Marichromatium purpuratum 984: one gene and its partner. Each later gene encodes a partner of the first gene's protein in a complex. Links are inferred from orthologs where the notes say so. Each region holds a gene or a part of one and is shown on either strand. Other genes may lie near its edges. The genes, in order: MARPU_RS08905 and smc.

Evidence for each region.
Region 2: the proteins of MARPU_RS08905 (region 1) and smc are in contact, whole or in part, in a crystal structure (PDB 3ZGX), measured with the Bacillus subtilis proteins. The link is inferred for Marichromatium purpuratum 984 from one-to-one orthologs.

The regions. Positions count from the first base shown.
Region 1 is NZ_CP007031.1:2,019,726-2,022,890, forward strand. The notes cover bases 1-2,861. They hold MARPU_RS08905 (segregation and condensation protein A), read right to left. Parts: upstream 1,951-2,861; coding sequence 1,051-1,950; downstream 1-1,050. Other genes in these bases: rluB (23S rRNA pseudouridine(2605) synthase RluB), read right to left, coding at 1-448; scpB (SMC-Scp complex subunit ScpB), read right to left, coding at 438-1,070; MARPU_RS08910 (tryptophan--tRNA ligase), read right to left, coding at 1,995-2,861. Also shown: more of MARPU_RS08910, read right to left, coding at 2,862-3,165. UniProt on the Bacillus subtilis protein: Participates in chromosomal partition during cell division. May act via the formation of a condensin-like complex containing Smc and ScpB that pull DNA away from mid-cell into both cell halves.
Region 2 is NZ_CP007031.1:483,679-488,008, reverse strand. The notes cover bases 201-4,226. They hold smc (chromosome segregation protein SMC), read right to left. Parts: upstream 3,887-4,226; coding sequence 401-3,886; downstream 201-400. Other genes in these bases: mepA (penicillin-insensitive murein endopeptidase), read right to left, coding at 3,979-4,226. In the rest of the region: MARPU_RS02235 (cell division protein ZipA), read right to left, coding at 1-58; more of mepA, read right to left, coding at 4,227-4,330. UniProt on the Bacillus subtilis protein: Required for chromosome condensation and partitioning.

The DNA of each region.
Region 1 (3,165 bases):
GCTCGAGCTCACGCGAGGGGTGCATCAGCCGGTTGGCCAGCTCGCCATCGGTGGTGAACAGGATCAGCCCGGAGGTGTTGATGTCGAGCCGCCCGACGGCGATCCAGCGCCCCTGCTTGGGACGTGGCAGCCGACGGAACACCGTGGCGCGCTCCTCGGGGTCGCGCCGGGTGACCACCTCGCCTTCGGGCTTGTGGTAGACGATCACCTGGCGCTCGATGTCGCGCTGACGCTGCAGCCGCACGTCGCGCCCGTCGACGCGGATACGGTCGGCGCGGGTGGCGCGATCGCCGAGCGTGGCCAGCTCGCCGTTGACGCGCACCCGCCCGGCAGTGATCCAGCCCTCGATCTCGCGGCGCGAACCGAGACCGGCCTCGGCGAGCAGCTTCTGCAGCCGCACCGGCTCTTCCTGTGGCACCCGAGGACCCGGGCGTCGGTCATTCTTCATCGTTGTGTTGCTCCGGGACCGCACGCGCGGTCTCCTGGGACGTGGAATGGGGTTGGGGCGGCGCCTCGAGCGCCAGCTCCTCGTTGAACAATAGCTCCGGTTCGCGGATCTCGGCCAAGGGCGGCAGCTCGTTGAGCGAGCGCAGCCCGAAGTAGTCGAGAAAGCGTCGGGTGGTGGCATAGAGCGCCGGCCGACCGGGGACGTCGCGATGCCCCACCACCCGCACCCACTCGCGCTCGAGCAGGGTACGGATGATGTTGGTGCTGACCGAGACGCCGCGGATCTCCTCGATCTCGCCCCGGGTGATCGGCTGACGATAGACGATCAGCGCCAGGGTCTCGAGCAGCGCGCGCGAGTAACGCGGCGCGCGCTCCTCCCACAGCCGCCCGACCCAGGGGGCGAGTTCGGCGCGCACCTGCACGCGCCAGCCGCTGGCGACCTCGACCAGGGCGATGCCGCGCTCGGCATAGTCCTCGGCAAGCTCGACCAGGACGCGATCGAGCGCCCCGCGCGCGGGGCGCTCGTGGTCCTCGAACAGTTGCAGCAACCGCTCGCTGCTCACCGGGGCATCGGCGGCGAACAGCGCCGCCTCGACGATCTGTTTAAGCCGCTGTGGCGTCATCGTGTTCCTGGCTCTCGTCGGCGCCGCTGTCGCGCAGCCGGACGTGGATCGGGGCGAAGGGCTCGGGCTGGACCAGCTCCAGGGTCGCGCTCTTGACCAGCTCGAGCACCGCGAGGAAGGTCACCACCGCGCCGGCGCGGCCCTCGGTGAGATCGAACAGCTCGGTGAAGCGGCGGAAACCACCGCCACCGAGCCGTTCGAGCACCATCGACATGCGCTCGCGCAGCGACAGCGACTCACGCTCGACCCGGTGACTGACATAGAGATCGGCCCGTGCCAGCACCGCGCGCAGCGCGCCGATCAGCTCGTCGAGTTCGACCGGCGGCGGCAACCGACGGATCTCGGTCGGCGGCAGCTCGGCGGCAACCGGGAAGAGGTCGCGCTCGAGTCGCGGCAGGGCATCGATCGCCTGCGCGGCGCGCTTGAAACGCTCGTACTCGAGCAACCGGCGCACCAGCTCGGCGCGCGGGTCGAGGTCGCCCTCCTCGTCCTCGGCGGCGACCGGGCGTGGCAGCAGCATGCGCGACTTGATCTCGGCGAGCATCGCAGCCATCAGCAGATACTCAGCGGCGAGTTCCAGACGCAGCTCGCTCATCAGCTCGACGTACTCCATGTACTGCGCGGTGATGTCGGCGATGGGGATGTCGAGGATGTCGAGGTTCTGACGCTTGATCAGATAGAGCAGCAGGTCGAGCGGTCCCTCGAAGGTCTCGAGAAAGACCTCCAGCGCGTCGGGCGGGATGTAGAGATCCTGCGGCAGCGTCAAGACCGGCGTCCCCCGGATCAGGGCGAGGGGCGCACCCGCCTCCCCGCCACCCTCAGCGGGCAGCGGGGCAGACGAGACGCCCGTACGCGGACACGCCTCTCCTGCTCGATCCATGGTCATCCGATCGACGTGCGCGCTGGCGCGTGACCGGGGGCGGTTCAGACCATCACCAGCGACATCGCGTGACGGACCTCCTCGAGAGTCTCGCGGGCGACGTCACGCGCCTTCTCGCAACCCTCGTTGAGGATGCTGCGCACCAGCTCGGGCTGGGCGGCAAACTCCTCGGCACGGGCCTGGATCGGCTTCAATTCGGCACAGACGGCATCGATTACCGGCTGCTTGCACTCGATGCAACCGATCCCGGCCGAACGGCAGCCCTGTTGCACCCAATCGCAGACCGCTGGGTCGGAATAGACCTGGTGGAACTGCCACACCGGACATTTCTCCGGGTCGCCCGGATCGGTACGGCGCACCCGCGCCGGATCGGTGGGCATGGTGCGCATCGCCTTCTCGACCTCCTCGGGACGGTCGCGCAGCGAGATGGTGTTGCCATAGGACTTGGACATCTTCTGTCCGTCCAGCCCCGGCATCCGCGAGGCCTTGGTCAGCAGCGGCTGGGGCTCGGGGAGGATCTCGCGACCACCGCCCTCGAGATAGCCGAACAGCCGCTCGCGATCGGCCATGGTGATGTTGGCCTGGCCCTCGAGCAGCGCGCGCGCCACCTCCAGCGCCTCCTGATCGCCCTGCTCCTGGTAGGCGCGGCGGAGCTTGTCGAACAGCTTGCCGTTCTTCTTGCCCATCTTGCGCCGCGCCGCCTCGGCCTTCTCCTCGAAGTCGGGCTCGCGACCATAGATGTGGTTGAAGCGGCGCGCCACCTCGCGCGTCAGTTCGACGTGAGCGATCTGGTCCTCGCCGACCGGGATCTGTCCGGCCTTGTAGATGAGGATGTCGGCGCTCTGCAACAGCGGGTAACCGAGGAAGCCATAGGTGGCCAGGTCGAGTTCCTTGAGCCGTTCCTGCTGGTCTTTGTAGGTCGGCACCCGCTCGAGCCAGCCCAGCGGGGTGATCATCGACAGCAGCAGGTGCAGCTCGGCGTGCTCGGGCACCCGTGACTGCACGAACATGGTCGCGGCACCAGGGGTGACCCCGGCGGCCAACCAGTCGATCGCCATCTCCCAGATGTTGGCCGGGATCGCGGTGGGATCCTCATAGGCTGTGGTCAACGCATGCCAGTCGGCGATGAAGAAGTAGCAATCGTACTCGTGCTGGAGTTCAACCCAGTTCTTGAGCACGCCGTGATAATGGCCGAGATGGAGTCGACCGGTCGGG
Region 2 (4,330 bases), 1.5 Mb from region 1 along the record:
CAAGGATCAGGATGGCCCCCACGACCAACAGAATCAGGCGAAGCGTATCGGCGTCCATTCGGCTCTCGGTTGCTGCACGGGTGACGGGATTTCGCCCCGCGCAGAGGCGCGGGATTCCAGCGGGCGACCAAGGCGCGACTCGGCCCCAGACCCGCGTTTTCGTGCGCATGAGTATAACAATGCCGAGGCCCGGCGCTGTAGAGGAGCAGCGCCGCGCGAGCGCGATCAGTAACGGTGAACCGCAAAGACACAAAGGGCGCAAAGGATGAACAAAGTGATCAGCTACCAGCAAGCAGCCACCAGCGGGGATTGGCGCCAGTGCTGAAGCGGTAAGCATGGACTTTTCTTTGCGTCCTTCGCGCCTTGGCGGTTCAATCCCTTGGTCGCTGGTCGCTCGCCCTCACACCGCCGCCAGGCGCACCGCCTCATCGACGTCGACGGCGACCAGGCGCGAGACGCCGGGCTCGTGCATGGTGACGCCGAGCAGGTGGTCGGCGATCTCCATGGTCACCTTGTTGTGGCTGATGAAGATGAACTGCACCCGGTCGGACATCGAGCGCACCAGCTCGCAGAAGCGCCCGACGTTGGCGTCGTCGAGCGGGGCGTCGACCTCATCGAGCATGCAGAAAGGCGCCGGGTTCAACTCGAAGATGGCGAACACCAGGGCCACCGCGGTGAGCGCCTTCTCGCCGCCGGAGAGCAGGTGGATGCTGGAGTTGCGCTTGCCCGGCGGGCGTGCCATCACGCTCACCCCGGTCTCCAGCAGGTCGTCGTCGGTCAGCTCCAGATAGGCGTGACCGCCGCCGAACAGCCGCGGGAAGATGGCCTGGAAACCGCTGTTGACCTGCTCGTAGGTCGCCTTGAAGCGGGTGCGGGTCTCGCGGTCGATCTTGCGGATCGCCTGCTCCAGGGTCTCGAGCGAGTCGGAGATGTCGGCATGCTGGGCGTCGAGATAGGTCTTGCGCTGCGACTGCTCCTTGAACTCGTCGATGGCGGCGAGGTTGATCGCGCCGAGCCGCTGGATGCGATTGCCGGTCTGGGTCAGGCGTTGCTGCCAGACCTCCTCGGTGGCCTCGGGGTCGAGACCCTCGAGCAGCGTCGGGGCGCTGGCCGCGGACTCGGCGAGCTGCTCCTCCAGGGTGCGCTGGCGCACCAGCCGCTCCTGGCGTGCCAGACGTAGCGCGTCGAGCCCCTGATGGGCGCCGGCGAGCAGCTGTTCGAGGCGTTGGCGCGCCTGTTCGAGCGCGCGCTGCTCGGCCTCGAGGGTTTCGACCCGGGCGCGCGCCTCGCCCAGTCGGGCCTCGATCTCGACGCGCAGTTCGAGCTGCTCCTCCAACCGCTCGCGCTGCTCGGCCAGCGGCTCGACCCCCGCCTCCAGGCTGTCGAGCAGGGTCTCGCGCCGCTCGGCGAGCTGGGCGCCGCGCTCCTCGGCGCGGTCTAGGCTGTGACGGGTGGCGGTCTGCGCGGTGCGGTTGGACTCGACCCGTACCCGCAGCGTCTGTGCCTGTTCGCGACAGCCACGCTCGCGCTCGCGCCCCTCGGCGACCACCGCGCGCAGCCGCTCGCGCTCGCCGTCGAGCGACTCGCGCCGCTCGGCCAGGGCGTCGACCTCGGCGAGCAGGTCGTGCAAGCGCTCGCGCCGGTCCTCCATCTCCAGCAGCGCCTCGGCGCGCTGCTCCTCGAGTTCGGTCCGCTCCTCGGCGAGCGCCTGCAGACGGGCACGCTGGTGCTCGTCACGGGTGCGCAGCCCGGCCAGCTCGGAGCGCAGCGTGGACAGCTCGCGCTGATACTCGGCGAGGGTGGCAGCGGTCGCGGCGCGAACCTGCTCGGCCTCGGCGCGCGCGGCGCGACGCTGCTCGTCGTCCTCGAGCAGCACCTGTTCGCGCGCCTCCAGCGTTTCGATCTGCTGCTCGAGACCGCGGACCGCCTCGGCGCGCGCCAGCACGCCGTCATCGTCGGTCGGTGGCGCGCGCCACCAGTCGCGACCGACGCGAAACCCCTCACGGGTCACCCAGTACTCGCCCGCGGCGAGTCGCGCGCGATCGGCGAGCGCCTGCTCCACCCCTTCGGCGGCCAGCACGCCGACAAGCAGCGCGTCGAGCGGACCGCTGCCGCGCACCCGGGCGGCCAGAGTCTCGCCAACCGCCGCCGTCGAGGTGGCGGCGCTGTCAAACAGCATCACCCCCGAGGGCACGGCGGCAGGTGCGATGAGATGCCGCTCCGGGTGATCACAGCCGAGCGCGCCGAGCCGCTCGCCGAGCACGCACTCGACCGCTCGCTCCCAGCCCGGCTCGACCTCCAGACCGTCGAGCAGCCGCGGCGCGTCGGCCAGTCCGCGCCCGGCGAGCCAGTCGCCCCCTGCGGACTCGGCCAGAGAAGCTTCCTGCAAGGCCAGCAGCGAGGCGTGGCGACCCTTGGTCTGCTGCAACTCGGTGCGGACCTGGTCGAGTTCGGCGGCGAGCGTGCGCAGCGCCCGGTCGTGCTCGGCGAGCGTCTCGGCGTGGGTGTGCTGGCGCTGCTCGAAGTCGTCGATCCGCGCCAGACAGACCTCTTCCTGCTCCTCCAGCACCTCGATGCGCTCGTGGACGTCGGCCGAGCGCAGCCGCGAGACCTCCTCCTCGATCCGGCGCCGCCGTTCGCGATCGCGTTCGATCCGCTGCTCGATGGCATTGATCCGCGCGCGCTCGACCTGTGCCTGCTCGGCCGGCTGCGCCGCCTCGCGGTTGAAGCGGTCCCACTCCGCCTCCCACGACCGCAACTGCTCCTCGGCGGTCATCACCGAGCCGGCGACCTCGGCGAGCGCCTGCTCGGCGCGGGCCAACTCGGGCTCGTCGGCGGCGAGCGCCTGCTCCAGCTCGACCAGACGGGCGCGATCGCGTTCGAGATGACGCGCGGCGTCGCCCTGTTCCTGGTCGAGCCGCGCCAGCTCGGACTCGGTGCGCGCGCGCGCCTGGCTGGCGAACTCGATCGCCTGCTCGGTGCGGGCGATCTCGGCGCCCACCGCGTAGAACCGCTCCTGAACCTTGTTGAAGGACTCGCCGGCCTCGGCGCGTGCCGCGCGCCGCTGCTCGAGTTCGGACTCGATCCGGCGCTGCTCGGCGAGATGGCCCTCGGCACCGGTCTCGGCCTCGGCGATGTGCCGATCGTCGGTGGCGATCTCGGTGGCCAGCGCGCGCCAGCGCAGCGCCTTGAGCTCGAGCCCGAGCTGACGCTCTTCGGCCTTGAGCCGGGTGTACTTCTCGGCGGTGGCGGCCTGGCGTTCGAGGTGTTCGAGCTGCTTGCCGACCTCCTCGCGCAGGTCGTCGAGCCGCTCCAGGTTCTCGCGGGTGTGGCGCATCCGGTTCTCGGTCTCGCGGCGGCGCTCCTTGTACTTGGAGATGCCGGCGGCCTCCTCAAGGAACAGACGCAGGTCCTCGGGACGGGCCTCGATGATCCGCGAGATCATCCCCTGCTCGATGATGGCGTAGGAGCGCGGCCCCAGGCCGGTGCCGAGGAAGAGGTCCTGGATGTCGCGCCGACGACAGCGCGCGCCGTTGAGGAAGTAGGTCGACTGGCCGTCGCGGGTGACCTGACGCTTGACCGAGATCTGCGCAAAGCGCGCGTACTCGCCGCCGGCGCGACCGTCACTGTTGTCGAACACCAGCTCGATGCTCGCCGTGCCCACCGGCTTGCGCCCGGTGCTGCCGTTGAAGATGACGTCGGCCATCGACTCGCCGCGCAGCATCTTCGCCGAACTCTCGCCCATCACCCAGCGCACCGCATCGATCACATTGGACTTGCCACAGCCGTTGGGGCCGACCACCCCGACGAGGTTGCTGGGGAAGGCGACGCTGGTGGGGTCGACGAAGGACTTGAAGCCGGCGAGTTTGATCTTTTCGAGACGCATGCGAGAAACATACCGGAAGCCATGCAACGGGTACAGCGAAACGCGCCGAGCCCGCATGACCAGTGGGCTGGCGCGTCATCGGGCGGACCGGCTCAGGGGGCGTTCAACAGCCGCGCGCAGGCCGCCGGCGGGGTCGGCTCGGCGACGCGTCGCCCACTGCCCGGGCTGCGCGCCTCGGCGCTGAACCACCAGTCGAGTTCGGCGCCACAGCCCGGCCCCGCCGGGATCGGCGACTGCGGCTCGCAGGCCGGGCTGTCCTCCGGGCAGGCCAGACGCACGTGCGTGTGGGCGTCGTGTCCCCACCACGGCCGTACCTTGCGCAGCCAGTCGGCGCCACCGGTGGCGTCACAGAGCGCGCGCTTGATCGCCGGATTGACGAACAGACGGTCGACCTCGGGGCGGCGCGCCGCCCACTCGATGAGAAAGCGCGCATCCTCGCCCCAA